3 regions of the Priestia sp. YIM B13489 genome follow, and region 1 is predicted to be linked to each of the others. Evidence: riboswitches for the same ligand, from Rfam matches in the RefSeq annotation. Region 1 holds a riboswitch; each other region holds the start of a gene.
What was found. A riboswitch is a leader RNA that binds a small molecule or an ion and turns the genes downstream of it on or off. The one in region 1 is predicted to bind cyclic di-GMP.
Positions count from the first base shown of each region.

Region 2: linked by a shared signal. The riboswitch ahead of ACFX4W_RS27770 (anti-repressor SinI family protein) and the one ahead of ACFX4W_RS01025 (anti-repressor SinI family protein) in region 1 are both predicted to bind cyclic di-GMP.
Region 3: linked by a shared signal. The riboswitch ahead of ACFX4W_RS00665 (anti-repressor SinI family protein) and the one ahead of ACFX4W_RS01025 (anti-repressor SinI family protein) in region 1 are both predicted to bind cyclic di-GMP.

Region 1 is NZ_JBHZOQ010000016.1:410-8,252, forward strand. Features, by position in the region: gene ACFX4W_RS01010 (Alp7A family actin-like protein) at 229-1,413, shown strand; gene ACFX4W_RS01015 (hypothetical protein) at 1,431-1,808, shown strand; partial or broken gene ACFX4W_RS01020 (RNA polymerase sigma factor) at 1,864-1,980, shown strand; cyclic di-GMP riboswitch class I at 2,121-2,205, shown strand; gene ACFX4W_RS01025 (anti-repressor SinI family protein) at 2,225-2,347, shown strand; gene ACFX4W_RS01030 (anti-repressor SinI family protein) at 2,379-2,525, opposite strand; gene ACFX4W_RS01035 (AbrB/MazE/SpoVT family DNA-binding domain-containing protein) at 2,781-3,476, shown strand; gene ACFX4W_RS01040 (hypothetical protein) at 4,721-5,008, shown strand; gene ACFX4W_RS01045 (hypothetical protein) at 5,986-6,144, shown strand; partial or broken gene ACFX4W_RS01050 (Fur-regulated basic protein FbpA) at 6,296-6,468, shown strand; gene ACFX4W_RS01055 (YolD-like family protein) at 6,513-6,695, shown strand; gene ACFX4W_RS01060 (hypothetical protein) at 6,831-6,968, shown strand; gene ACFX4W_RS01065 (hypothetical protein) at 7,596-7,843, shown strand, end outside.
Region 2 is NZ_JBHZOQ010000053.1:4,243,130-4,254,183, forward strand. Features, by position in the region: gene ACFX4W_RS27740 (NAD-dependent epimerase/dehydratase family protein) at 1-576, opposite strand, end outside; gene ACFX4W_RS27745 (sugar transferase) at 589-1,227, opposite strand; gene ACFX4W_RS27750 (CpsD/CapB family tyrosine-protein kinase) at 1,259-1,891, opposite strand; gene ACFX4W_RS27755 (YveK family protein) at 1,881-2,615, opposite strand; gene ACFX4W_RS27760 (acyltransferase family protein) at 2,650-3,810, opposite strand; gene ACFX4W_RS27765 (helix-turn-helix domain-containing protein) at 4,125-4,460, shown strand; cyclic di-GMP riboswitch class I at 4,572-4,658, shown strand; gene ACFX4W_RS27770 (anti-repressor SinI family protein) at 4,679-4,801, shown strand; gene ACFX4W_RS27775 (histidinol-phosphatase HisJ family protein) at 4,879-5,670, opposite strand; gene ACFX4W_RS27780 (HPP family protein) at 5,902-6,459, shown strand; gene ACFX4W_RS27785 (zinc ribbon domain-containing protein) at 6,565-8,022, opposite strand; gene ACFX4W_RS27790 (zinc ribbon domain-containing protein) at 8,087-8,998, opposite strand; gene ACFX4W_RS27795 (DUF969 domain-containing protein) at 9,375-10,079, shown strand; gene ACFX4W_RS27800 (DUF979 domain-containing protein) at 10,080-11,045, shown strand.
Region 3 is NZ_JBHZOQ010000010.1:43,277-54,330, reverse strand. Features, by position in the region: gene ACFX4W_RS00695 (lasso peptide biosynthesis PqqD family chaperone) at 1-92, opposite strand, end outside; gene ACFX4W_RS00690 (aldolase) at 85-1,017, opposite strand; gene ACFX4W_RS00685 (paeninodin family lasso peptide) at 1,106-1,231, opposite strand; gene ACFX4W_RS00680 (asparagine synthase-related protein) at 1,246-3,183, opposite strand; gene ACFX4W_RS00675 (AbrB/MazE/SpoVT family DNA-binding domain-containing protein) at 3,800-4,504, opposite strand; gene sinI (DNA-binding anti-repressor SinI) at 4,736-4,858, shown strand; gene ACFX4W_RS00665 (anti-repressor SinI family protein) at 4,921-5,052, opposite strand; cyclic di-GMP riboswitch class I at 5,071-5,155, opposite strand; gene ACFX4W_RS00660 (peptidoglycan-binding protein) at 6,323-6,523, shown strand; gene ACFX4W_RS00655 (hypothetical protein) at 6,592-7,428, opposite strand; gene ACFX4W_RS00650 (hypothetical protein) at 8,034-9,053, shown strand; gene ACFX4W_RS00645 (lysozyme inhibitor LprI family protein) at 9,282-9,779, opposite strand; gene ACFX4W_RS00640 (TcaA NTF2-like domain-containing protein) at 9,780-10,130, opposite strand; gene ACFX4W_RS00635 (toll/interleukin-1 receptor domain-containing protein) at 10,606-11,054, opposite strand, start outside.

The DNA of each region.
Region 1 (7,843 bases):
GCATCATTTTTGATGCAGGCTCTTCTTATGTTGAAGCTATAAAGTAAGGTACATAAGGTATTGAATCTGAATATTGTTTGTAGATACAAGTTCTACTTAATTTGAATAATTGTTGATAGATGTAAGGTTTTGTAGATGAATAAGTTGGCTAGAGATATTGAATAATCACCTCGTATAGAGTACAATGAGTTGAATATAAGTTCAACTTAAAAAATGAGGTGTTTAGAAATGAAAATTTCACGTTTTAATAAAGATTGCGGTAACTCCGTTGATATGAACATTATGGATGGATATCTATTCGATTTTCCAACGAATGTAGTTGAACTTCAAAAAGAAGCTGCAGACTCGTTTTTCACAGATGCTGTTACAGCTCCAGAAGAATTTAAGAAGCGTATTTTACTTTCTACAACCATTCATGGGGAAGAGAAAGAGCGTTATTTCTTAGTAGGAGATATTGCTGCAAGTCAATTACTCGCCAACAATCACATTAATAAATTACATAATAAAATTACAAGTCATATTCCATACATCACCTTTTTAGCTGCTATTGCTTATTACCATGCGTTACATGCGAAAAATAAAAAAGACAATACAATTGAAATTGACTATTTTTCTACTATGTTACCAATCTGGCTCCTTAAAAAAGAGAGCACATTTGGAGCAGCTCAAAAAGCCATGGCAAATCGTTTCTTAGGCGACCATTCATTTACTGTGCATACACCTGGCTTTGAAAATACGTTAAAAGTAGTAGTAGAAGAAAGTGCGTGCTTAAAAGAGGGAGAAAGTGCACGTTTTGCCTTGAAAAAAGACTTAACGCTTGAAGATCGTGAAGATGCGAATGAGTATGTGGAATGTGAAACAGTTATGGTGGACATTGGTGGTGGTTCCATTGATGTGGTTATTTTACCGGAAGGTTTGAAAGCTGCCAATAGCCGTGAGTCATTCCAAAGCATTGAAGGCATTCCTTATTTAGCGCATATTGATAAATTACGTAAAGAAAAATTCCTAGAACTGTTTACAGACTTACGTGCCTTTGATCAATTTATTCTTGATAACTACAGCAAACAAAAATTTGTATTAAAAAACGAAAATACAGGCGAATCCATTGATTTAACAAGTACAATCAAGTCTTCTCTTCGAGAATATGTAGAGATTTTATTGGCTAAATTAAATGATGTTGCACCACCACCAGCGAACAAACTACGTAAGTATGTATATTGCGGAGGGGTAGCCCCTACTTTAGAGGTAGCTATCATGAATAGTATGCGTGACAAAATTGGAGAAGAACGTACTGAGAAGTATCATAAGGTGCCCCAAGATAGCCGCCATTTAAATTTATTTGGCTTAGAGATTCGTAGTATGGGTTACGTTCAAAAGAAGCACGCAACAGAGAAGAAAGCCGTTAAATCCTAACAACGTAGGTGATGGGGATGTCAGAGCGTCAAAATGCGTTTACGATTAAGACAAATCGATTGAGTGATGAAGTTTATAATAAGCTAGCTAAATATGCTAAATCGCGTAGGTTAGGGGATTATATTTCATCTTTAATTCTACGTGATTTAGATGATTCATCTACTCAAAAAAAAGTAATTGAAGACAAAAAAACCTACGAAATGCTTGAACATATAAAGAATGAATTAGCTGATTTAAAAACATTAGTAAAAACAACAGGTTTTGTAGGAAGTGTCTCTTTCAAAGAAGAAGAGCCTTTAAAGGTTCCCCAACTGAAAGAAGGAAAGATTGCAGATTTAGAAAATATATCTGGCTCATTAGACGATGACGACTTAGAAGAATATAACGATTTTTAAACAGTAAAGCCACTAGAAACATACTAGTGGTTTTTTCTGTTTTTATTTTAAAGACTTACCTTATAATGAGATTGCTACTTCCTTAAATATTAGTGTGGGAACAGTTAAGGCGAGGATTCATCGAGCAAAATCTTTATTGAGAAAGATGTATGCGAAGCAAGGTAGTGATTAGCTGGATATTTATTTATTTTTTATAATGCTATTTATATTAATTAGTAATAGGTTATAAAGGGTTTTAAAAAATAAATGATAATACTTATTTTGACATAATTCGACACCCATTATATAGTAAGATATTTATAAATTTACATATTGAGATAAAGGCAAACTAGTTGAAAGGCTAGGACGCAAAGCTACAGGTCTAAGGTCAAGTGGCTATGGCAGCTGAGCCCCCTGAATATCTGGAGGTAATTTTTATGGACAGTAAAGGACAATTAGTAGCACAAGAACTAAGTCAAGAATGGGTCAAACTTATAAAGGAAGCTAGAGAATTGGGATTAACCATTGAGGAAATTAAGAAGTTCTTAGAAAGCAAATAGACACTTTAACCATAAACAACATTAATTATAATTAATGTTGTTTATGGTCATTTAATTTTTGAGATTTTCTATTCAAAAACTTCTTAAATTCCTCTGGAGTAATGGTGGAATTCATCGCTTCTTTAACTAAATCTAGCCATTCCTGGGGAAGGGTAGTATCATGGTTTAAATTATTCATTGCAATATTCCTCCTCTACAACTTGTCCTATTATAAAACAAATTAATTTGTAATATAACCCACAATGTTAAAAATATTACTTTTAACCTATTATTTTCTTGTTGATAATACATTTGGAATTCCCTCTGTTTATTTAGTTTATAAAAAATCAAGATTTAATAACCTAGGTATGCTAATAAAGGCATAAAAAATGAATGGTGGGTACATTCAAAGTTAACCTTTATTTATGAAGTACATTTGAAAGGATTTTTATTAATGAAAGAGGACGAATCACTTAAAGAAGACTTAATAATCGATAATATGGGGAGGGTAAAGATACCACCCCTGTTTTTAAAGCATGTTAATATCCAGCCATCTGCTACAATACAATTCTTTACCTACAAAAATTATTTTATTATGAAGCAGATTGAAGCTTCACCGGTATTTTTAGAGAAAAAAATGAAGATGAACAATTTAATTAGAACTATCGATCATTTAGGCTATATTGTAATTCCAAAGATACTCCGTGAAATACATGATATGAATTTATGTGAAAAAATAGGAGTGAAATTAATTAACAAGAGTATTATTTTCTACAAAAAAAGAAAACAGAATAAATCCCCAGGTCTAATAAAAGAGCCTATAGAACCTGAATTAAATAGGTTATCTTTACTTGAAATAAAAGAAGGGAAGATAAGGCTTCCTAATTTTTTATTGGAATCATTTAATCTAGAAGTAAGTATGCAATTACAGTTTTTTACTAAAGACCAAGGCACCATTGTTGCAAAAAAACACCGATATGAGTTTTTTACAGAAGGAAATCTTTTCTTTACTGGGCAATCGCGCGTAGTAAACAAAGATAAATACTTAAACATCCCTAAAAAGCTAAGGAATTATTTAAACGTCAATAACGGTGACGTTTTGGAAGTTAAAATAGAAGGAGATAAGTTAGTTATAAAGAAAGCTACTTAGAACGAAATACGAGTTAAAAACTTATATCCAGAAGAAATGGATGTTTTCTTTTATAGTTGAATTCAGGTTACTAATAATTTTGTAATAGAAGGAAGCCTACTTTATTATTTATAATAACATCCCTGTTTTTATCAAAGAGACAGTTGAGAACAATACTCTTATTAAATAAGTTGGCTTTTTCAATGAGAACCAATACAAGTAGGGAAATGAGCATTTCTCTAAAGTGCTGAAATTTGCAAGTTATACGCAAAATAATAGTTAATTTCCTCAGATATCGTTTCTCTGCATATTAAAATCGCCGATTAACTAGGTTTTTATTTAATATTTGTCCGACAAATCACAACCTTATTTTATACTAATATTAAGCATGTAGATACAGATTTCATAAAGAAACCAAAAAAGGCTATCTCAAAGATGAGATAGCTTTTTTCAGTTTCTTCTGATGGTTTAGGTGTTCTTAAAAGATTATATCTTAGTGCTATTATAAGGTCTTTTGTCAGACATGTCATTATAAATTTTCTGACATTTATAAAAACATGCAGAAGTTAAGGCCATCTAATATAAATAGTCCAAAAAGGCACACCTTTTTATACGCATAAAAACCCAAGGATAAAGCGTCTATTTAATCTAAATAATAAACCTTTATAAACGTATAAAAAGTATTTTATCTTTATAGACAATATGTAATATTCAATTTTAGATCATTGCGTACTTGCAATAATGAATAACATTCTATATGTTGAGCAAACTACAAAAGAAGCGCGAATACTCGGTTGATGACTCTTCCTTTTTTCCGAGGTTCGGACAGAAAAAAACTACCTTACTCCCTTAAGGGAGTTTTTTCATTTGCTGTTAGTATATTTTTTAGGAAATAGGAACAAAATGTAATCGAATACCTTCCAACATTGGTATTTCTAACCCACTTTCTTTAATGAAAAGCTACTGTTGAGGCACAGTAGCTTTTCTATTTTAGGCTGTATATGCCGTTTTTTATCAATAATGTGTCAGTAGTGCTACAAGATGTGTCATTTTCTATACATACGTGTATCAAAGGTTATAGGACATCGTTCTCATGGTATACTATCGATTCATGACAAAACACTGTATATGCAGCATGTTTTGTTCATTTTCTGCTTTGGAGGGACAATTTCATTGTTTGTTGTTCCTCCTTTTTATTTTATATAAAAAACAATGAATTACTCTCCAGAGTACTGTTATCCTTAAGTCAAGGGAGTTGAAATATTATGAAAAAGACCGAGCACATCAAGAGGTATGAGCAAGGTATTACTAGTAAGTTTGCTGTGTACAGCCTTCCATATGTTTATGACTTCTCTATTTACGCTATTGACATCTTTTATACTGATACAGAGGACTACTTCTTTGGCTGTGCTAAGAACACTACACTTGAAAGAATCTTTACTCGTAAAATCCACCAAGATGAACTAGGGTATTATTTCAAGTATGCTCAAGAAAAGGTCTATCTCAACAGTTTTAATCCAATAAAGAACAATAAGCTACAGTTTGTTCAATGAACTGGCTTTTTTTATGCCATCCAAGACAAATAACCTATCATATCACCATTATGAGAAGTAAATGCTAAGAATATCAGCATGATTAACCCTGTTGTTTTATTTGATATGAATCCTTTCCCTTTATTCGAACATTCTACTACTTAAGAAACCCTAAAAAGTTTACTCAAAGATATAAAGGTGGATTCAATATAAATGAATAATAAGGTTTATATGATCTTTCGTGAGATCTTCATTGTTTGCATTGCTCCCTTTACTATTATCTTTCTTACCGATCTTTTGGCGCAAATAACCAGTAAAAGAAATTGATTTATATTCTTCTCCCACTATAAACGGATAATAAATAGCAACTTGAGCAAACTACTCGAGATGTCTCCGAGCATCGACTCATACAACTGAATTCTGTAGCAGAAAAAGCCTACCTCTTTTGACTGGGAAGAGATAGGTTTTTCTGTTTTTTAAGATGACTATGATATACAACCTTAGTTAACATAAAGCTGGTTATGCAAAACGTTTTATGAGCTAAATCATTTCTAATACACACATGTAATAATTAACGTATTTTAGTGAAAATAACGTTAACCATTACATGCTTCGTAGAAAAAAATAGACTCTTTTTTTACATGCGTTTAGAAAAATATTTCTCATTTTACTTTTTAATATCAAATAATGCTCCACAAATTCGTTATTTTATGACCATTCAGGAAGTTACAGCTTTATAAGCTGCAAAAAACCCTTAATAAAAGGATTTTTTAGCATGATGTTTCAGATATTTTATATCATGCAAACCGGTCTCTACTTCAAATCAACGAAAGATTTTGTGGAAATTTGCATTTACTTTTATTTGAAAAGAGTAAAATTATTTGATGATAATTTAGAATTTTTGTGAATTAATAGGAATTTTTGTAGAAAGTATTTTATATACAGGAGAAAACTAACATAATGTATTTAATGTTAGTTTTTATAAGGAGTTTATTACAATGCATAATGAACACAATCTTTTGTTATTTAGAAGAGAAGTGAATCGCTTGAGAGAAGAATACAAGAATTGTGAAAAGGAACTGATTAAAAGTGAAATTCATAGGGATATTATATTATTGAGCGATGCCATAAAAGTTGATTATAAAGTAAATAGGTAGGAAATATGTGTTCACTTATGTAATCAAATTTACTTATTTATTACACCAGTTTAACTTCATTTTCATTTCCTTGTAACTGGCATGCTTTATAATGAATTAAAGTAGTTGGACAATCATACGAAAGACCATTTTGAATTTAGGCGGTGGGATAATGAGCGAACAGACCTATTCTGACATACAACATAAAAAAACTCGATTATAGATTCTTTAATCCATTTAGGAATCTATAAAAAAGGAAACAAACAGCTCTATGAATTAACATTACATGAGTTAGAAACAGAGTATCATATAGTTAATCCAGCATTCCAAGACCTATCTTTTTAAGTTTTTGCTAATCGCAATTCATTTGTTAAGAGGAGGGTTAATCTATGTTTTTGAAAAAACTAATCAAAAATGGTTTAATTACGGTTAATTATTATGAAAATGGGTCATTACAAACGTGTAAAGGCCGTGTTTATAATCTTAATCTCCATGAACAGACCCTGTCTTTAAAAGATGAAAAACAAAATATTTTCTTTATTCGTTTATCCGGTATTGAAGACATTTATTGATTTCCTTTATTTGATTTAAACTTAGTGAAGAATTTTCTCTATTTTTTATGATAAATGGTCACTTGGTATGTATAAGAAATTTCTAGTTAAGGAGCCATAAAGATATAAAAGTGAAATAAAAAAGGGGGAGGAATGATGAGAGAAAACAAACAAATATGGTCTGATTTTATTGAGGAGGACCGATTTGAACTGCATTCGTACCTTACTTATTTATTTAAACAATGTGACGAGGATAATCTAAGACAGTTAAAAGATGAAAATATAAAAGAATAAACCTATAAATAAAGCAAATCGGAAGGATAAAAAATGAAAATGAAGATAATGTAGGCGACCTTATGATTCTAATCGAATGAATAGGTCGTTTATTGCTGTTATAAACCTTTTTATAAGAAGCTAATTTGATGTCAAAAGAAAACGAAATGTTAAATTTGAGGATTAATTTATGTAAATAGATTAAAGATTTACTAGAAGAAATAGAGCAGGGGAATTTAGTTTGAAAAAGAATATATATAAAATAAAACCTCCTAATTCTCTTTGAAGCTGGTAAGGAGAAAGTCTAATTATTAGTTTATCAATGATTTCTTTTTAGTGATCTTAATATGGTATTAGTACAAAAATCATCAAATCAAGCTAATTAAATTGCCCATAGGATTAACATTCTTTTGCTACAGAGGTAATTTTCCTCTTCCCCACTACCTTCTACGCGTATCCATACAAGTTCCCGTTTTCTAATATAATACACTTATGTAACAGCTTCCACCTGCAATATTACGTAGTATTTTCATTATAGATAGTAGAGTGTTTTTTCTACACCCAGTTAAAAAGTTTTTTCGTTCAGTTTATAGTAACTATGTGGTATCCGGTTTTTAACCGTCTGAACTTTAGAAGGAGGAATACCTTGTGAATACAACTGTTAATGAATTGTATGATTTTGGAACAGTCGTAAAGAGGAAGCTATTAAATAATAATCTATATGCTTATTATTTGAGTGATGCCATGAGAAGAGGAAATCATTTTGATTTTTTATATTATTTTTTGACAGCAACTGTAGATAGTCGAACACCTATACCTGAACATGTCTCTACTGTTTTTTTGAAGGTTCTTAGCGATAAAACAAAGTTGAGTGATCTTACTCCATTTATCATGGG
Region 2 (11,054 bases), on a different contig from region 1:
CCGGTCAAAAAAGATTGAAATTACGCCGCCTTCCCCCTGTGAATTTTGCCGTGGGCCATACACGTTGCTGTAGCGAAGAATCACGTAGTCAATATCATACAGCTGTTTAGCAAGCTTTAAATATTCTTCAGACGTAAACTTTGACAATCCGTAAGGTGAAGCTGGACTCGTTGGGTGAGCAAGCGTAATTGGAGTAACGTTCGTATTTCCGTACACGGCAGCTGATGAAGCAAAAATGATTTTTTTAGCTCCGTGTTTTTTGCATGCATTAATAATGTTGATTGTTCCTTGAATATTAACGTTGGCATCATGATGAAAATTAGTAACGGAATGAGCCACGCTCACTTGAGCCGCTTGGTGAACAACATAATGAGGCTTAAACTCGGCAAATACTTTATCTAATTCTTCACTCACAATATCTCCGTAGTGAAAAGAAATGCCTCGATTTTCTAAGTTTGCTATTTTTCCCGTTGATAGATTGTCAATAACCTTTACTTCAAATCCATTTTGATAAAGAAGCTCTGCCATATGTGACCCAATAAAACCGCATCCGCCTGTAACTAATACTCTTTTCATGTTATCCCTCTCCTATCTTGATCCGTCTCCTGTTACAATGACTCTTAGCGTTTTTATCATAATCTTCACATCAAACCGTATAGTCGTATGTTGAATGTAGTAAAGATCGAGCTCCAGCTTTTCTGCTGGCGTTAGCTCATATCCTCCGTTAATTTGCGCCCAGCCTGTTAGTCCGGGCTTAACAGCAAGCCGCTGGCTAAACGAAGGAAGTGTTTTTTGAAACTCTTCTATAAATACGGCTCTTTCAGGTCGTGGCCCCACAATCGACATATCGCCTTTTAACACATTCCACAGCTGAGGCAGTTCATCAATTCGCGTTTGGCGAATCAGCTTTCCTACTTTGGTAACGCGGCTGTCATTTTTAACGGCCCACTGCGCTCCGTTTTTTTCAGCGTCGCTGTACATCGAACGCAGCTTCATGATGGTAAATGGCCTGCCGCTTTGACCCAGACGCTCTTGAAGAAAGAAAGGTGAACCCGGTGTTTCAATCATCACAATGAGCGCAAATAACAAAATAACAGGCAGTAATACCACAAATGCCATAAGCGAAATTGCAATATCACATACGCGTTTACACAGCAAGTAAAAAAGCGGAAAGTCTTTTTTTAGCACATCGGAATCACCGGTCGTTTTCGAGACAATTTGATTCATCGTTTCACTTCCTTCTATATAAAATGAGGAGCTAGTGAGACGGACTCCAAATAACGCCTAGCACATGAATGCGCGCTTTTTCCAGCATATTTTTCGTTTTAACAACGGCATCTAGTTTTGTTTTGCGCTCTTCCACAATGAGCATGGTCGCATCACATTTTGCTGCAAGAATATGAGAATCGGTCTCTTCTAAAAACTGAGGTGTTTCAAAAAGAATCAAATCGTATTCTTCTTTCCATCTTTTTATGAGCTCATCAAAGTACTTGGAAACAAATAGTGTGGATGCGTTTCGAAAGTGAGATCCGGCCGGAAGCACATCCAGTCCTTTGTATGACGTTTGTTTAATGGGTACATGCCGGCCTTTCCCGTTTACTAATACATCCGTTAATCCTTCTGAACTTCCAAGGTCAAAGAGCTGATGAAGAGAAGGACAATGCACGTTTCCGTCAATAAGAAGAACATTTTTTCCTTGTTCAGCAAATGAAATCCCTAGCTTTGCCGTCATAAGCGGCTTTTTATCGTTCACTTCCGCTGATGTGATTGTCAGGCATTTGGCTTCACTATTCAGCAGCACCTCAACATTTTTTCGAATCATATTTGTTTGGTTGATGGTTTTGGCATCTTGATACAGTGAAAATGGATACTTTTTTTGTTTAAAACTCAAGCTTCTCCCTCCTTGCCTTTGCCTGATCACTGCCTTGCTTTTGGTTTCGCTTCATTTTTCGAGACTCCAGCTCGATATGTCCAATAATCGGAAGTCCGATAAGTTCTTGAATATCTTGTTCATTTCGTACTGTACTATCAAGATATTCTCTCAACATCGCTCCCGCTATTCCTACCAACAGACTGACCAAGATAGTAATAGCTGCAACCGGCAGCGGCTTTGGGAATACTTTAAGGCTCTGCGACGGTTCGGTTAATACTTGAATGTTGCTTCCTTTCATTAACTTCATCGCTTGATCTTTTGAAAGAAGAGCTACTTTATTTGCGATTTCACTTACTGTTTTGGAATTCTCGTTTCTTACGGTAATCGTGACAAATTGAGAATTTTCGTTATGATCAATCGTAATTTGTTCACTCAGCTTTTTATTAGAAATAGTTAACTTTAATTCGTCTTTTACACCGTTTATGATCATCGGACTTTTAATAAAATCGATATACGAAGAAATTAATTGGGTATTCAGCTGTGTAATATTAGCAATCTCATCTACATTTTTAGATGTTGCTTGATTAACAAGTACTTGAGTAGATGCTTGATACGTAGGCTTTAGTAGATAGAAACAGATAGTTGTGATGCTCATACTCGTAATGACTATGACTAAAAGCATCGTAAGCCATCTTCTTTTTAAAATTCGAAAAAAATCCTTTAGCTGAATTTTATCCTGCATCGTAAACTCACCTCCATACGCTTTTATCTCTCTGTTACTTACGACTCACTGCTCCGCCGAAAACAACTTTGTTTCTTGTGAGGAATTTCCCTAATCTGCTGGAAGGCTTTTCAACAAAATGATACGTGACGGAAGCCATTGCCAGTGATAAAAGGAAACAAATGCTTAGAATGCTCCAGTACGGCAAAAGCCCGTGTAACAAATACAGCAACGAAAACAGCACGATGAGATGAGTTAAATATAAGCTGTACGAAACTTTACCTAGAAACGACAGCACTCCTGTACGTAAAACCTTTGAAGCTGCCGGCGATGCTAAAGCGATAATAATGAACATACAGCTCCCTACCATCACTGCTAGATTGCGGCATAAAAAGTTATTGGTGATCGCGTAATTTCCCATAATGCCTTCAGATAAATAACAGGTAAATGCAATCAGAACGATAAGACCCTTTTTAAATGTGCCAATTTTCAGATAAAGTTGAATAAAAAAATCTCGGTATTTCGCCGTAACTGCACCCGCGGCGAATAAAAGCAAATAATGATAAGAAAGCAAGAAGTTCGTAGGCTCTAAGTTTGATTGATTAAGCAGTAATAGCGCTGATGATGAAACAAAAACGAAAAACAATAGCATCATGATTTTCTTTGCGTCCATTCGCAGCAAAAGAATCATCAACAGAGGAAAAATAATGGAAATTCTCATTTCATGAACAAGCGACCAAATAACATTGTCGTAAGCGTCTGTGTTAAATGTGCCAATTAAAAAGAAGTGCTGAAGAAGTAAACTTGGCGACTCGTTTGTGATCCATGAGTTATTAAACCAGTGGCTTACCTGTGAGATCCCGCTTTGACTAAATAAGATTTTACATAGAATAGCCACACACACCGCAAACAAGTAAGGAAGATAAATTCGGCAAATTCTTCTTACAAGATAGTTCTCATATCGAAAAGAAGAACGGCCATAAAACGGCAGTGCTAAAACAAATCCGCTTAAGACAAAAAACAAAACCACTGATTCATTTCCACTGCTGAACAATAGCCGCAGCGGACTTTCTTTTACCATGGACAGTAAAAAAGAAGAATCACCGTCATACCTATACTCGCTGAAGCTTGGATAAATCATGAGATAATGATTTATCACAACAAAAAGAGCTGCTAATCCTCTTAAAGAATCAAGTTCTACATATCTTTTTTCCATGTAATCTCCTATCCTAATTTAATAAATAATGTTATCTCTTTATCGCGCAAGGATCATTTCATATAGCGCTAGCGTACTATACAAAACGTTCACTATAGCGAATAAAAAAGTGATAAATCGACAAATATTCTTAATAAAGAACAATTTGTAAGTGAAGTATAGCATAATATACCCGCATCAAGAATAGATATTTTGGCCTATTTTATTCTTTATAAAGAACAAAATATTATTTATTTTATATTTTTATTTACACACAATGCACAAATATGCGTTATAATGAACAAAAAAACCTATAAGAAGAGGATGAACTGAATGTGATAGGAGAAAAGATTAAGAATTTGCGACTAAAAAAAGGCTATTCGATTACACGCTTGGCTGAAGAAGCTAATATTTCAAAATCGTATTTGTCTCATTTAGAAAAAGGGTTAAATAATAATCCTTCTCTTCAAATGCTTGATAAAATCGCGTCTTCTCTTCATACAACGATTGATGACTTAATTGAGGGAGACATCAGCTGTCCAGCTCTAACTTCAAAGCCAGCCCTCAATCTAGAGTGGCTTCATTTAATTGAACGAGCCATTCAAGACGGTATGACCAAAGAAGAATTTATTGAATTTCAGTATTATTTAAAGTTCCGAAAAACAAACTGATAGATCCATTCATGAACGTTTAATTTTTTTGTTATAATCGACCTATTTCGACATCTTTTACAAATATTATCTTGTAAAATAACTGTATGCTAAGAATACTATTACAAATTATCCAGATAAGGGCAAAACTATTGAAAAATAGTGACGCAAAGCTTCAGGTCTAAGGCCGCTTTTGGCTATGATAGCTGGGTTCCCTGGCAAAGGGTGGATGAATCGTAATGAAAAAAGAAAATATACTGTCAATCGATCAAGAGTGGGTAAGTCTTATGGAATCAGCTCGCGCGCTGGGGCTGACTATCGAAGAAGTCCGGAGGTTTTTGTCGGAGCTTAAGCGGAACTAAATTAAAAAAGCACGCTCAAATTAGAGCGTGCTTTTTGCAGTTATTATTATTCTAGAAGAAAGTAAAATCCACTTCTATTAAATGCGAATTCCTTTTGGCTGACGCTCATCAAATGTATAAATCTCCGTAAATCCACACTGTTTTGCCATTTCAACTGCTTCTTTCATATGAGCTCCTACCGTTTCAGCAAAGTGTGAATCAGATCCAATTGTTAAGATTTCTCCGCCTAAATCGCGGTACAGCTCAACAACTTCCAGTGCCGGCAGCGCTTCGCCCAGCTTCCCTCTTATACCTGAAGTGTTAATTTCAATTCCAATATTGCGATCAATTGCTTTTTTCAAAATATCTGCAAGAATATCTTTGAATTGATGAAAGTCGTAAATGCCGTATTGCTCAAACGCATAGCGCTTCATTAAATCTAAATGAGCCAACACGTCAATGTCCGCTTCGCTTACTAGCTTATACATTTCATTAAAATAAGCGCGGTAAATTGCTTCTTTATTGTTCAGCTCCAAATGTTTACGAAGCTTGATGTTATTAATGTTATGAACCGATCCTAATATAAAATCAAAGTTCTCTTGCTTCATCGTTTCTTGATACTTCTCTTTTAAATAATGCGGCTCACAAATTTCAATTCCTTTTTTAATCACTAGCTGATTTTGAAACTGATCTCTGCATTCCGCTAGTTCTCGTTCATATTTATCAAAATCCATATGACCGTATGTTGGTGCTAATGGATTTAATGAAAAGTGCTCGGTAAAACAAATTTCGTTTATGCCGTTTTTCACAGCTTGCTCGCACACTTCTTTCATGACTGCCTGAGAATCAAATGAATTGTTCGTGTGATGATGGTAGTCTACTAGATACATAATTAGTCACCTCTAAGTCTATTATACATTTCTCCAGCTCTTACTGCACATAGAGACCCTTTTTCCCCTTATCCCGCCTTTTTTCGTTCATAAAAAGTATTTCCAATAAAAAAAGACATTTTCCCTCTTCCAGTAATCCTTGTTTTCTTATAAACTAACTTAATATAGCAGATGTTCTGACATACAACTTGACAAACAACTTTTACTTACAAAAGAGAAAGGAAAGAAGAAATGCAGATTGAAAAAAGTTTTGCTCAAACAAAAAGCCCCTTTCTGTCTTACTTGAGCTCTTATGCTAAAAAGGTGAAAGGAGAATTAAAAGAAGAACCGAAAATCAATTATAGAGATGCGGTCGTTTCTTCTATCGGAGGCTTAATTGCAATTATCATCAGCAGCGCGATTGCACTCGCGCTTGGTTATCCAATGGCGCTTGCTCCGATTGGCGCGAGCTGCGTGCTTGTTTTCGGGGCACACAAAGGTCCTTTATCACAGCCGCGCCACGTGCTTGGAGGACACTTGCTCGCAACAGTTTCCGCACTTATTATTTGGAGCTTATTTCATCGAAGTCTAATTACGATTGCGATTGTGCTTGCTTTTGTTCTTATTTTAATGATTCTTACAAAAACCGTTCATCCTCCCGCTGCAGCTAGCGCAATTGTCGCAATTAATACTCAAGCAGGCTGGGGATACTTAGGTATTATTATGATTTGTGCATGTGTCGTTGTATTGATTTCTACCGTGTATAATAATTTATTTCAAGATCGGCAGTATCCCAGGTATTGGGTTTGATATTAGGACTTATACATAAAAAAGACGTCTTTTATGAGAAGACGTCTTTTTTACGTATTGTTACCTACTAAGTTGTTTGCTTTTTCAAAGTCTATTTATCAGCTTTTACTTTACTTCCGTTGAACTAATAAGCTGATAAACTCCCAAACTTCCATCAGATAATTCTTTTACTTTATGAATGCTGTTGAATTTTTTGTATTTAACAGATCCGTCTCCGTACGAAATATCATACTCTTCTGTTGTATATACTTTATACATAGAGTCATCTAGTTTTGTTACTCTATTTACATTAAAGCTTAATAAATCTTCTGTTATTCCTTTTTTGATTAGGTAAGCGGTATAATCTTTTTGTTCCTTGTATTTTGGCCCGTTAGAATCGATATATGGCTCTGCAATAGAGAAGTCTCCACTGTTAATTGAGGAAATTGTAGCGTACATATATTGTTCGATAAAACTAGAAACTTCACTAGTAGATACTTCAGAATTGACTTTTGAACCTTTGTCCGTTGTCTCTTGATTCTTAGAAGGAGCCGACGCTTTTGCCGTAGCTTCTGTCGTATTTTCTTTATCAAAATTAAGCGCAACATCTTCCATACCTTTTTTAATTGATACTTCTTCCGTTTTCTTTTCTCCGCGTTTTGCATATAGTTTTACTGAACCGTCCATCGGGAGTGGCCCTAAATAATCAATATCGCCAATTTTTGTTTTTGTGTCTTTGCCATTAACGTACAGCATCGCATCATCATAATCTGAAGAGATGTATACTGCATGATCTGACCAATCAAACTCAACGTTTACATCTTCTCCGTTGGCGGCTTCAACCTCTTGTTCGTTTTCAACTTTTCCGTAATCATTTTGCACTTCACCTTTTACGGTATGCGTACCAGGTAAAAATGGACCAACCTTTTTAGAAGAGTCACTGCTTACCGTTCCAGCTTTTTGACCGTCAATATATACTACTGTCGCATCTTCCGTAGACTGAGCTTTTGCATATACAGGGTTTATTTGTACCGTGTAATGATCAAAGATTCCCCATTTCTTTCCGTCTTGTTCTAACTTAGCGTATGAAGAGTGATCTTCGCTTGGAACTCCTGCTTCAAGCGCTCTGCTATCTGCGGCTAACCCTTCAGAGATTGATTTCATTACATCCGGATTTTCGTGCAAATATGTAATAAATGATTTTGTTTGCTCATCGTTGGCTTCTAATTGAATTTGACCATCATTTACATATTTTTTTACTTTATCAACATCATTGCCCTTTACTGAAGCAATAAATTTTTCTGACACAGCTTTAGGCGCCATCATTGTTTTATCTATTCCGTAATAAGCGCCGCCAAGTATAGCAGCCGCTGCTATAACTGAAATCGCAATAACCTTTGTTTTTTTATTCGGAGGTTTTACCGATTCTCTCTCTTCCTCTACTGAAGCTGATGCGGGTTCTACGTAACGCTGTGTTTTTGCTCCTTGGCTAGAAGCCTCTTTTCTTTCGACGGGATGTCCACACTCTGGACAAAATTGATGCTCATTTGTTAACTGATGGCCACATTCTCTGCAATATCCCAATTTCTACACTCCTTTTTTATAATGGTATGAAAAAGCACCGCTGTACACGATGCTTTTGGTCGGCTTAAAATAGATCATTCAATTCACTGCTGTTTCCCATTCGTGTAATAATGGTTTTGGCTTCTTCTCCTAAACCATTCGCAATGAACGTCAGTACAATCGTAATGACTACATATACAATAAGAGTGCTGTAGATACGATCAAGCCCATTTGTTCCGCTTGGCTTAAAGCTAGCAATCGTAAATGGAACTACAAGGAAAATGCTTAACAAACCGAAATTCATAAAATAAGAGAAGTATTCAACATGGAGAAATGCAAGCACAAGCCCAATTAAAAGAAGAGCTGTTGGAATAATTAAAAACGTGCCAAAGCGTGAGAAGAATTCTTTAAAAGAAACGTCTACCTTTCCAAACTTTGCTGCAACATATGTTGCTCCGATAATAACCGCAAGTCCAATAAAAATGAAAACCCCTTGTTTAAAGACGAAATCCGTAAAATTGAAGTGAATGATGCTGTTTATATCTGTGGCTTTTATCAAATCAACGCCTGTATTAAAATCCTCCATGTCAGATGGAGCCAGCTCTTCACTGATAATAGGAAGCTTGAACATGCTTCGAACAAATTGAATCAACAATAGCTTCCAGCCTACATACAGCATAATAGGTATACTAAGAGCATAAAGAATGACTGTGATAAGAGCATTAACGAATTGGCTTTCGCCTGCTGCTTGTGCTGTAGCTGTTGGATTTTTAATTCCTTCTGCAAAATAACTAAAAAATGATTTTGACACTTTTTTCGCCTGACGGACACGCTGATTAGCCTGTTGAGGCGCATACGCTGGCTGCGGCTGAGATTGAGGCTGATATTCAGATGCTGCTGCCGCCTGGCTGACAGCTGCCTCTTCTTGTAGTTTATGACCGCACTTCACGCAAAACTTCCCGCCATCGTTAAAATGGCCGCAATTTGAACAATTCAAATACTCCTTCCCCCTTCAATAAATTGTTTAAAATATAGTCACATAGATTTATTTTGTTGAAACCTATATAATCCTATATTCATACCTTTTAGCATTATACACCATTTTTGGTATTTTAGGAGAAATGTTTTTAACGGATCAACTAAAAAAATCACTACCCAAACTCCCGCGCAGAATTCTTTCTTTTACTTCTGAGTCCATGGACATTATATAAATCTTCCTTCTATAATTTTGTTTTACCAATAAAACTATTTTATGCCTTAAGCATCTTGTTTTAATTTTCAGAATTGTTTATACTCGAAACATCTTTGTTTTTCTAGGAAAACAAAGGAGGTGAATTTGCAGCACGGTCTATACATACTCAAGGGGGATTTTTATGTTGAAATTAATTGGGGTTTTGCTAGTAGCAGTAGGTTTTTTATTTCGTTTAAATACACTGCTTGTTGTGACTGTTGCAGGCATCGTGACGGGCCTTGTATCAGGTTTATCACTGCATGAAGTAATCACGATGTTCGGTCAGTTCTTTGTTGATAACCGCTATATGTCTATGGCTATTTTACTTACCCTTCCTATCTTTGGCGTGTTAGAAAAATACGGGTTAAAGGAACAAGCAGAAGTGCTGATCAAAAAAGCGAAAAACGCTTCTTCTGGAAATGTTTTACTTATATATCTTTTTATCCGTGAAATCTCAGCCGCAGTCGGCTTAAATATTGGAGGACATGCTCAATCTGTACGTCCGTTAGTGGCACCTATGTCTGAAGGCGCAGCTCGTGCCAAATATGGAGAGCTTCCTCCTAAAATCAAAGAAGATATTCGCGCCCACGCAGCGGCAGCTGAAAATACAGGGTGGTTTTTCGGCGAAGATATCTTTATCGCAACGGGTGGAATTCTCTTAATGAAAGGATTCTTCGACTCTGTAGGCATTCACGTTGACGTCTGGGATATGGCGCTTTGGGGTATTCCAACAGCCATCGCAGCGCTGCTGATTAGTGCCATTCGTTTCCGTCAGTTAGACCGACGTATTCACAAAAAAATGACGAAGCACAAACCAACATCATCTTCAAAGACGGAGGCGAGTTAAATGAAAAGCATCCTGACGCTTGATACGATTTACTACTTACTCGGTATTATTGTCGCTTTTATCGCGATTCGAATCGCACGCGACCACAACCATCCTAATCGTTTAGGATCTTCTCTATTCTGGGCGCTGTTTTCCATTACGTTTTTATTTGGCAACGTGATTCCGCCTTTTTATGTAGGATGTTTGGTCATTATCATGGTGCTGCTTGCTTCATTTAACCGCGTCACTAAATCGAATGAAGCCGAAACGCCTGCTGAAGAACGAGTGGCTCACGCGAAGCGATTAAAAAACAAAATCTTTTTACCGGCTTTATTTATTCCTATTTTTACGATTATCGGCACTCTTCTTTTTGGAAAGATCAAGTTTGGAAACTGGTCATTGATCGACCCAGAAAAAGTCACGTTAATTTCACTGGCAATCGCAGCTGTCATTGCCTTTATCGCTTCAATGGGCGTCACAAAAGCAAAAATGGACGTGCCTGTTAAAGAAGGAAGCCGCTTGCTTCAAGCAGTGGGCTGGGCAGTTATTTTACCGCAAATGCTCGCAGCGCTTGGCGGTATTTTTTCAAAATCAGGCGTTGGAACAGTCGTTTCGGATATTGTAAGTGATATTCTTCCGACTAACTATGCTTTTGTAGCTGTGCTTGCTTACTGCTTGGGGATGCTGCTATTTACGATTGTCATGGGAAATGCCTTTGCGGCGTTTGCCGTTATTACAGGAGGTATTGGACTTCCGCTGATTGTACATATGCACGGCGGAAACCCGGCGATTATGGCAGCGCTCGGCATGTTTGCTGGCTACTGCGGAACACTTCTTACACCAATGGCAGCCAACTTTAACATCGTACCTGCCATGCTGCTTGAATTAAAAGATAAAAATGCCGTAATTAAAGCACAAGTGCCAATTGCTTTATCCGTGTTTGTAGTAAATACGCTATTAATGTACTACCTTGTATATCACTTTTAAAGGAGAGTA
Region 3 (11,054 bases), on a different contig from region 1:
AGCATTACTTTTTCATTACCCATATCACTCACTATATTTCCTTCACTTTGTATTACAAGATGATTAACAGAGATTTTTTCTACTTTAATCATTTAAATTCCCTTCTTTCATCGTATTCAATACTTTGGATACTAAATCGCATGGCGCAAACTTTGAAGTAGATCGGGTTAATTGGAAAGTCTGAACCTCTCTAAGGATGTTTGAAGAATATATAAAATGCCACTCCCTTAAACCCATTCTCTGTAAAAGGGAGCCTCGAAAAGTATGATTAAGCAAGATACGGAAGCCTTCTAACCCTTCAGTTTTTCGGATCCCTACAGAATCTCCACTTCCTTTTACCAACTCAAATATTCCACCCAAGGGAATAGGCTGATTATGAAAGCTATTCTTTACTGGTATAGAGTATTTAGTTTCCCTTTCAAATAAAGGCTGATATCCCCTAGCATCCATCCCAAAGTTATTTAAACTTTCCTCCCATAACTTTTGCTGAGGGTAAGATGGTTGAATAACAGGAATATTCTTACCTGTGAATGTTACAGGGATAACATCATCGCTTATTAGCTTGTAGCCCTCATTAATAAAAGCTGAAGCTAAAGTGGATTTACCAGCTCCAGAGTTTCCTACAATAGCATATGCTTTTCCACCCACAGCTACGGCACTCCCATGTAGGGGCAATATGTGTTGCTGCATTAGTAGTACTCCCATACAAGTTCCAAGTACATACAGCCTTACCCTATCTTTATCAAACTCCTCTAGAGGCACTACTATAATTTCTTTACCGTTCCTTATAGAAAAAATTGCTGTATTAGGAACTTCAAATACCACTTCATTTCTATATACTGTGAAACCTTTTTTCTTGTCTAACTGAATTTCAGCCTCTGTAAGGTCTCTGGTTTGAATAACAACATCTATATTATCATCTGGAATAGCTAGACAGTTTAATTCTGGAAGGGGTAGCTCGCTCAAAATATTTAGACCGAAAGCATAATAGGCATATTTTTCTTTAATACTAGTCATTCATTTCACCCCAGATGTCATAAATTTTTAAGAGCCCTTATACATTTTCTAATGTATAAGGGCAATAGTTTCCCATGACCAATCAAAATTAACTATAATGAACTGTTTCATCTGGATCATTTTGCACTGCATCAGGTATGGTAATTCCAGGTCCAGCCATAGTCATATTCACATCAAGTACTTCTAATACTGGTTTCTCCCATTCTCTCTTCATACTATCACCTCCTTTTAAGCAAACTTTTTCATGAATCTATAAATTATTAAGCCACGCATCATGATTCTAAAGTCATCATGAAATACGTATTGCGGAAGTGGGTTATCTCTTAAGTTTTTCATTGCAGAATTTATCGCATCAGTATTTAAATATTCTGAAACAAAATCTGCTTTCATAACTAATTCCATTTCGTTCATAAATAGATTCCAATCTGAAGTCATTCGTTGAATTCCATCTGCTCCTTGTAGGCCCCTTGTTCTCTGATTTAATCTTATATTATCAGGAAGAAAACCTTTAGTTGCCCTCCTAATAAGGGACCTATCTTGACCATTTTGTACAAATTGATTTTCAGGTACTGATAAACAAAAGCGAACAACTCGTAAATCATTCGTTGGATCACGATCCCATAAGGAATGATTTAAAGATAGCTTGGTAGTATATGTTCCATTTATACTCCAGTAGTATGGTTGTACAAATTGAGTCTCTCTTATTTCATAAGCACTTTTATCAAGTAAACCTCTAGTATCTACACCATGCTTTTTCAGTTTGTCATATACATTAAATTTATTTGCAAAATCCTGATTAATTAAAGGAGTATAGGATTTTGTTCCCCTTGATGAAATTTGCGAATGTAATTTTGGAAATATCTTTTTTGCCACAACAGGGAAAACACGCGATTTTTTCACTCCTAAATTTCTACTATACAAATGTAATTCTCGGATAAACTTACCTATATTGGCACTCCTTAGAAGTTTTGCCTGATAGTCTAGGGCTGGCCCCCAAGATACAGTCCAATTTCCTCTTTGACCGTTTAATAAAACCCCCATACCTTGTTTGGAAGCTTGCTCATAGATACCTTTAAGCCAAAAACTGTTTTCATAAAACTTATATGGCATTTCTAAGATATCAAGCCACTGATCAATCTCAGAAAATGGGCTTTTTTCTTTAAAATCGAAATAGTTATCTTCTATATTTCCTACGTGTTGAACCGTAGACTTAATGAAAGGCTTCTCATTTGCTACCCTACTTTTAGGTGACCAATCCTCAAATCCATTTATTGGTACATAACTGAATGTATGTAGTTTTTTATTTTCCTTATGGAGAGCCTTAGAGGCAAAACTTGCTACTGAACCGGAGTCTAGCCCCCCACTTAAATGAGCACCTACTTTGAGTCGAGTTCGTAATTTAGAAGTCACTGCTTCTTGAAAAACCTCGCGAAATGCCTCTTCATATTCTTCATTCGTCTTTAGACGTAATTTCGCTTCGCCCAACAGTGTGCAATATCTCTTAAGTTTAATTTGATTTCCACTTATAGTTATTGAATGTGAAGGAGGAATTTGTTTAATATCTTTATAAACTGTTGACAACGCATCCGTAGACTCAAAATTAATAGGTATAGCTAGAAATTCCGCAAGCCATTCTTCATTTAAGGCTTTCTTTACATAAGGTAGGGAGAATAAGGGATTAATAGCAGTACAAAAAGCAAACCTTTTGTCATCTTTAAAGAAATAGAGGGTTCTATTACCAGAGAAATCTCTTGCAGCAAATAGCTTCTGCTTTCTCTCATCCCAAATTACAAAAGCAAAATCGCCAATTAAAAACTTTGGTGCCTCCTCTTCCCACTTATGATATGCAAGTAAAATTAATTCACTATCGGTGATTCTTGTTCTATGTATATCTTTAATTTGGAGCCTACTATATAGTTCTTCACGATTATCAATAATAGCGTCTGCTGTAATAGCCAATTGCCTTTCATAATCATAATAAGGCAAGTTCTCCCCTACAGATTCTGGTGTAATCCATTGTGTATGACTTATAAACGCCACATTTTCTTTTTTCCATGCCTGTATATCATCTGCAGGATATTTTGATAAGCATTCAAGTATATTAGCAATATTGTCGGGAGATATGGGATCATTGTTAGTATGGTAAATTCCAGCTATCGCGCTCATTTTTTCTCCTCTCATGACCTCAAAAATAAACTTCGTTCTCAATAAAGAACAAAACAATAAATTTATTTCCTAGAAATTAAATTTCTTTCACCAAATATAAAAATATAATCCTTTTATACTATCTAAACAAACATTATAAAGAACAAAAACAAAAAAGTAAACCTCAATTAAGAACATATCTTCAAAATAAGCTGCCATCCTTAGGTAAAATATAATAAAAATTCAGAAAAATAAACCTTATTAAAGAACACCCTTCTACTTTCTCCTCTTTTCTCATTCACTACGGATATTAGATAATAAATCTATTGACCTACAATAGATACAGGAACATAAATAATACTTTTTTTCTTTTTTTCATAATTTAAAAAATAAATTTGAAGATCCCTTACAAAAATTATGAAGCAAAAACAGTAGTTACTTTATGATTAACCCCCCTAAAAATATATAGTTACTTAACAAAAAGCATTCTAGATAACAAAAAAACCACTTGTTTACAACAAGTGACTTTTTAACACTTTTATTTTAATGGTCTTAATTGCTGATAAAAAATTAGCAATATCTTTATTTAACTCATAAAAGAAAATATTTAACTTTTTCGCTATAAGTTTCTTAAATCTTATTCCTTTCTAATTAACTTTTTTATAAATAACCTATCCCTTATTAATCTAACTTCCAAAATATCACCGTTATTAATGTTTAAATAATCTCTTAACCTTTTAGGTATGTTTAAATATTTGTCTTTACTTATTATCCGTGATTGCCCAGTAAAAGATAGATTTCCTTCAATAGAAAATTTATATTCATGTTTTTTTACAACAAGGGTGTCTTGTTCTTTAATAAAAAACTGCAATTGCATATTTAGTTCTAAATCTAAAGCCTCCAAGAAAAAATTGTTAAGTTTAATTTTCCCCTCTTTTAACGTAATTAAAAGTAATTTATTTAATTGGTGTTCTATAGGTTCCATTGTTTGACCTAATGTTTTATTGTATTTTCTTATTTTATAGAAAATAATATTTTTATTGAGTAATTTTATTCCTATCTTCTCATACAAATTCAAATTATGTATTTCACGCAATGTTTTTGGAATTGTGATGTAGCCCCAATTATCAATAGTTCTAATTAATTTGTTTAACTTCTTTTTTTTCTTTAAACAGACCTGTGGAACTTCAATCTGCTTCATACCAAAACAGTTTTTATGCTCAAAAAATTGCATTTTAGTAAATGGCTGAATATTAGCGTATTTTAAAAAACGCGATGGTATCTTAACTCTACCCATCTTATCAATTATTAGATAGTCTTTGAATAATTCTTTCTCTTCCACTACTGAAAATCCTTTCAAATGTACTTTTATAAATAAAGGTGCATTTTAAATTTATTTAACACTTATGTTTTTATGGCTTGTATATGGTATTAGATTTGAACTTTTTACAAGCAGGATAAGTAATTGGGTTTTATGCATATTAGTCATAAAAAAAGTAATAGATTTATTCTTAGGGGGTTATGTTACCGAATATTTTAGTATATAATATGACAAGTCAAGAGGAGGAATATCATGGATAATAATGAAAATTATGAAATTAATCTTCCCCAGGAATGGCTAGCATTAGTTAAAATAGCTATGGGTTCGAATGTGACTAAGGAAGAATTTAAAAGATTTCTTGAAGAGAAATCTTAAACATTATATAGCAATAAAAAACATTAGATACCAAAAATAGTCTGGCCTAATGTTTTTTATTGCTACAGTATTTGTTTATTTGCTAAAAACTCTTTAATTTCTTCAATGGACAATTCCATCTCTTTGGCTTCTCGAATAAGATTTACCCATTCCTCATCTAACTCGTGCGTTAAAAGTTGGTTCGAACTATTCATAAAAATACCTCCAGATCTCCAGGTAGCCCAGCTGTCATAGTCAATTGACCTTAGACCTGTAGCTTTGCGACCTAACTTTTCAACTAGTTTGCCTTTGTCTGAATATGTAAATTTAAATCTATATTACTATATAGTGGGTGTCGAACTGTGTCATAATACGTAATTTTTGTTGTTTTTTGATATCTACTTCAAAAGGTACTCTTATTTTTAAAATAACATGTGCACACAAATTAATTATAGTATGATGTTTATTAAAATTTTTATGTTTTTCACATAATTTCTAGGTCTAACTATTCAAGATTCTGTAAGATATTAATTCTTACATAAGATATATGCACTTAAAAAACTCCTAAGGTAAACCGAATTCCAATCGTTAGACATGGATATCTAATGACTGTTTTTTACAAGACTTTTCATTTAGTATGTCGAACCTAGCAAACCATGGGAAAGAGCTGGTAATGTGGATCCGAAATAAGAAAAGAAATTAGCAATTACTAGGGAACTAAGGGAGAATGCTAAGAAACGAATTGATTTATCTTATGAGTTAGAGCAGGACTTAGAAAATTTGGGATTACAACGAAGAATGAAGCAATTAAATTTAGAAAATAAGTTGCTAAAAAAACAAAATAATGAACCAGCTTAATTTACACCATAGCATCCGTCCAGGGATGCTTTTTCAATATTGCAACACTTTTTATACGGGATCCCCTTAATAAAGCTTCGATTAATTTATGATCGGGGTTTCCCAATATAAAAACTCTAAAAAGGTACGCCTTTTTAGGCAACAGAAAAACTAATGACAAGATGTCTATTTAAATCTATAAATACATCTTTTTAAACGTATAAAAAATAATTGATCTTATTATACGTTATGTCATATGCGTGAACTATCTAATAAAAACATAGATAAGACCGCCTATACACTTATAGATAATGGGCGGTCTTTTTATGAATATGATCCTATTTATAGCGATTTATAAATTTCCCTAATATTAGGTGTATTCTGTCTCTTTAGATAAATTCAAGAATGTTAAGAAACATTAGTATCCTTACCACTCCTACTAGACTTCCAATTTTACCACCCTTATAAAACGGATATGCAGTTTCTTCTTCTATTTTAGGTAATACGTTTTTATATTCCATATACCATTCAGTTAAAAGACTATAATTTAATTCATAGTCTTTTAACTGAGTAAATACTTCACTTACTGAATTAGCAGGACTTTTCTTTCTCTCCAGAAAAGATTCATCTGAAAATACTTATACACCTATACCTGAAACACCTAAGAAAGACCAATCACAATATAAATATCCTTTAGTTTTTAAAGCAAGATCTATAAATAAAACAGCACTTCAGCAATTACAAAACACTCTAAATGCTGTTTATTTCAAATATGGTACGGCTGATGGAATTTATAGGGCTAACACAAAAGAGAAACTGCAAGCTGTTTTAAAATCAAAAGGATATTAATAAAAAAGCCTCACTCAAAAGAGTGAGGCTTTTTTATAGATAACCGATATAGACAGAGAATTTTTGATTTATATTGTTTTTTCCAATTTCCCTATTACATCTCTGGTACCTTCTAAAATTTCTTTCAAGGTTGGTGTAACCGGTCTTCCTAAATCTCTAAAGAAAAAGTATCTTTTAACATCTGTGTCCATCTTATTTACAAAAGGGTAGCTTGTTTCACCTGAAAAATCTAAATTTCCGCCCCCGTACTTAATAGGAGTAGTATGCCCACTCGTGACAAATGTTATATTCGATATGCCCCCAATCTCTACTCCTCCATGAGTGAAATTTAAGTCTCTAATAGTAGTATGTGTTTCGTCGTTTTGTTTAGTTAAGTTACGATGTTTGTTTTCATTGATTAAAGAAGTTAAGTCTTGTAGCCATGTAGAGTTCTTGAATTGTTGACAAGACTTAAGGATATCAACTATATCTGATCTACTATTTAATAAATTTCTGAAGTTGTCCCTAATACATATGTCAAAGAGAGAGTCTGTTTTCCTAATAGGAAAATACGGTTTTCCGAATTTATGCAACTCTTTTTTTGTGTAATTGTTTCTGCAATAAGTATCGAATATGTAATTAGCAACATAATCAAGAGGTGACCTGCAATTCTCCAAGCAGTTTTTAATTTTAACCTTTAGGTATGGAATTGCGCTTTCATCTTTAATTGATTGTTGCGCTAACTGCTCAACTTCTTCAATCATAACAGCTGCAGTGTCTAAGCATGCTTTTGAATCATCTAACCATTCTATGACAAACACATCCTTATTCTTAGTAATTAAATATATTATATCTTTGTTTGGATAATTTTGTGTAAAAATCCGAACGTAAGAAAGGTATAACTTTACGGACTTTTCTTTTTTCAATGAGGATTCTATCAAAAAACAAATTCTTTTTAACTTTTTTGGGACGAGATAAACTAGCTCCTTTGTATTGATTGGTATTACAATATGTAACTCCTGATGACTTTCATTCGTATAGCATTAATCAGGTGTTTATCAATGAAATAGCGCCTTTGTAGTTATTTGCCAAAACTCCAATAAATTTCATCTAATTATCAATAAAATTTATTCAAAGACCTATCTTACAGCTACAACAGGAATCGGTCTGAATCTCTTACTTGCTAAGAACAATTTAAATCATGTAGCCAATCTTTGCTCAACAGAAGTTATCATTTGCATATAGATTAAGTAAATAAAGATAAATTGGATTTACTTTTTAATAAAAATGTTGGATTTTCCAATCAAATATGTGATATTAGTAATATAGTATAGGTATTATTATGAAATTAAAGAAATATTACCTATTTGTACCCGGCAGAAAAAAGTGATTATTTAATTCTCTAAACAATTATTTTATAGATAAAACATCTTGTTATAGGAGCAGCAGGTAAGACTTCAACTCTTCTCCTATTCATTAGGGTTATAACCAAAAATTAAATAAATACAAAATAATGGAGGGAAATTTCGTTATGGAAATTAATTATTTATTGGCTGGATTATTTGGAGAGGAATCTGCAAGAGATACCTTCGAAAGGTTATGTGCTTTGTTAATTCTTGATAAATACTCAAATAAATCAATAAAAGACGTTAGTGAAAATGAATTGGAAAGCTTCAAAATTGAGAAAGATGAAAAAGAGCTAAATATTAGTTCTCTTGAGGTTAATGCGGGGCAAGTATATCATATACAGACTAGACAAGGGGATGGCGGATTAGACATTATATACGAAAATGGAGATACATGGGATATATTTCAATGTAAATTTTACGTTGAGGGAAAGATTGGTGGTAATACTTCTAGACAAGATAGTATAGAAGCTTCCTTTAAAAAAGCTATGGAGACAGCTGCTTCCCAGGGAAAGAAAGTAAGAAGCTGGTTTTTATGTGTTCCTCTCGATTTAGATATTAAAGATAAAGACTGGTGGGATACATTTCGTAAAACAGCGTGTGAAAATGAAGAAAAAGAAATATTAATAAAAAAATTGGACAACTTAGAAATAAGTAAAATGTTGAAAGAAAATAACAATATATTTAATGCCTATTTTCGAAAGTTAATCCCTGATGGGAAGAGTTTAGAAATCAATATGAAATTGAACGAATATATTAATAATTTAAAACAAGAAATTAGAAATTTGGATGATTATTATTTTAAGAAACCCTCAAAAATTTATTCACTATTTGAAGAATATAAAGAAATCTTCAGCTATATAAAAGGGCTACAAAAGAATTTTATAAACATATCAAACACTTTAAGGTCGTTAGAGACTTTTAGTAATAGCAATAGACAGAGATATGATAAGTATCATACAGAAGAAAGATTGCTTATTAAAGGAACAGAAAGAGAACAAATATTCAGTAACAATATGCTGCAAATGCAAAGTGACCTTAAAAACCATTACCAAAATAATAAAGAAAAAATTGACAGCTACCTTAATATTTTAGAAGAGTTTAACAATAATTTTGACAAATTCTTTGTTAAATCAGGGCTATAGTATTATTGAGTTGCATTGAATATTATAGTGTACTTATAGAGGTTTTAAAATAAAAGATTACATAAGTTATATTTAGCACTCTTAATGTAAGAAGCAAACTCTTTATTTTAAAGGGTTTGCTCTTTTTTATTTCTCTATGTAAGATAGGCTAGATAATAGAAAGGGAATAAATCCTTCCTTAAGAATAAAGAGACAGATTCCTTATTGAAATCTGTCCTTATTTATTATTTATTTCATATAGTTATTAATTAAAAAGTAGCAACGGTCTTTAGTAACTTCCCATAATGTACGAACTTGTTCAGCTTGAGATAAAGTACCTCCACCTTCTTCATCAAAGGTTTTTTGAGCAGCTGCATCCCTAGACTTAATCCATTGATGTTGATCAGCTTGAAGTTTACTCATTTCCGAAGAAGATAATTGTGTTTTTAATACACCGTAAATTTCATTTAATAAATTATCCCAAGCTTTATAATTCTCACCATATTGTTGTTTTCTTTCAAAATCATTTTCAGAATCCGCAGGGTTTTCTGTCCATACTGTTTGGTCTGCTTTAGTTAAATACAAACTTTTTGTACCGTCGGTAGATGACGAATTATTTGTTACAGTAGAACTATTAGATGATGGAGCGCTTATCGTTGAACCAGTTTTTGATACCGTAGTAATTGGGCCATTTTTGGCTATATCAGTCAAATATAACTGATTATTGATTAATACTGCTGTATACATTCAATTATATTTATTTGTTTTTTGAGATCCATCTGGTTGTATAACAGATACAGTCTCTACAGTTTGTATTTTATAAAGAGGACCATCAGAAGAAGTCCCTGCCTTATTGAAACCAACTACAGGATAACTCACCCAGTTTTCTTTAATGCTCTTCTTATATAAGTTTTTTACTAACGACTGTTGGTCATTATACAAAGAACCCTTTACAGTGCCTGCAACATTACTAAAATCACCTGTATTAATTGTAGCTGTTAGTCCATTTATGTAGTCTACCATTACAAGCGCTGCTGTATCCTTAGTTACAGAAACATTATTTGAAGTTGTACTTGAACTACCTGAATCGACGACCAGAGATGGCTTTTTATTTTGCTAACGATAATAATTACTTTTATATCTTATAATGGATTTAAATAACTTTTCCGCAAAAGTATACTTTTACGGACTTTTCTTTTGTATAAAAAATCTATCATTTCTATCGCCCGTTTAAGTTTCAGAATAAATTACGAACGCATCCTTAAAATCACACACTTTTGCGAACGTTTTCAGCAGAACAATAAGGATAAAAAATTAATATAACACAAAAATGAAAAATAGAAGATTTGGATACATACGTGTGAGCAGTCTAGATCAAAATGAAGGTCAGCAACTTCATTTAATGCAAGAAGTTGCATTTATCCTAGCGATATTTTTATTCATAAACAAAGTGGAAAAATCAAATCAGAGGAACAACACTTGTTCCTCTTAGCCTTTACCTCCATCAAAGGAAGTAAATTTCTTTATGCCTCATTAGGGGAGTTCCTTATGAGATATAACACTTATACTTGTTTCATTCAATAGATCTAGTATTCTTTGTTTGTGATATTTTTTGAGTAATTAAATCTACTATTTCATTGATATTTGTATATCTAATATCAATGTACCCCGTTGTAGGTAAAAGCCCTGGAATTGCAGTATCATCAAGTCTTAACGGTAAAATATATTCATGCTCTTCTCTAAAGGCTTTTGCTTGCGCTACTTGTCGTTCTAAGTTTGTCCAGTGTTTTTTTGAATAATACTCTGAGACTATCATCAAGCAATATTTAGCCTTTTCTCCATACACGTCACTTAAGTGAGTGTATAAATCTTTTCCCCACAAATTAGCCCTTTCAAAGTTATCATAAAAGACTCTTATACCTAACTCAAATAACTTTTCTGCTATTTCTTCAGCAATTTTCCTATCTTCACCTGCAAAAGAAATGGCTATATCATAATTTTTTTTACTTAAATCACTTAATT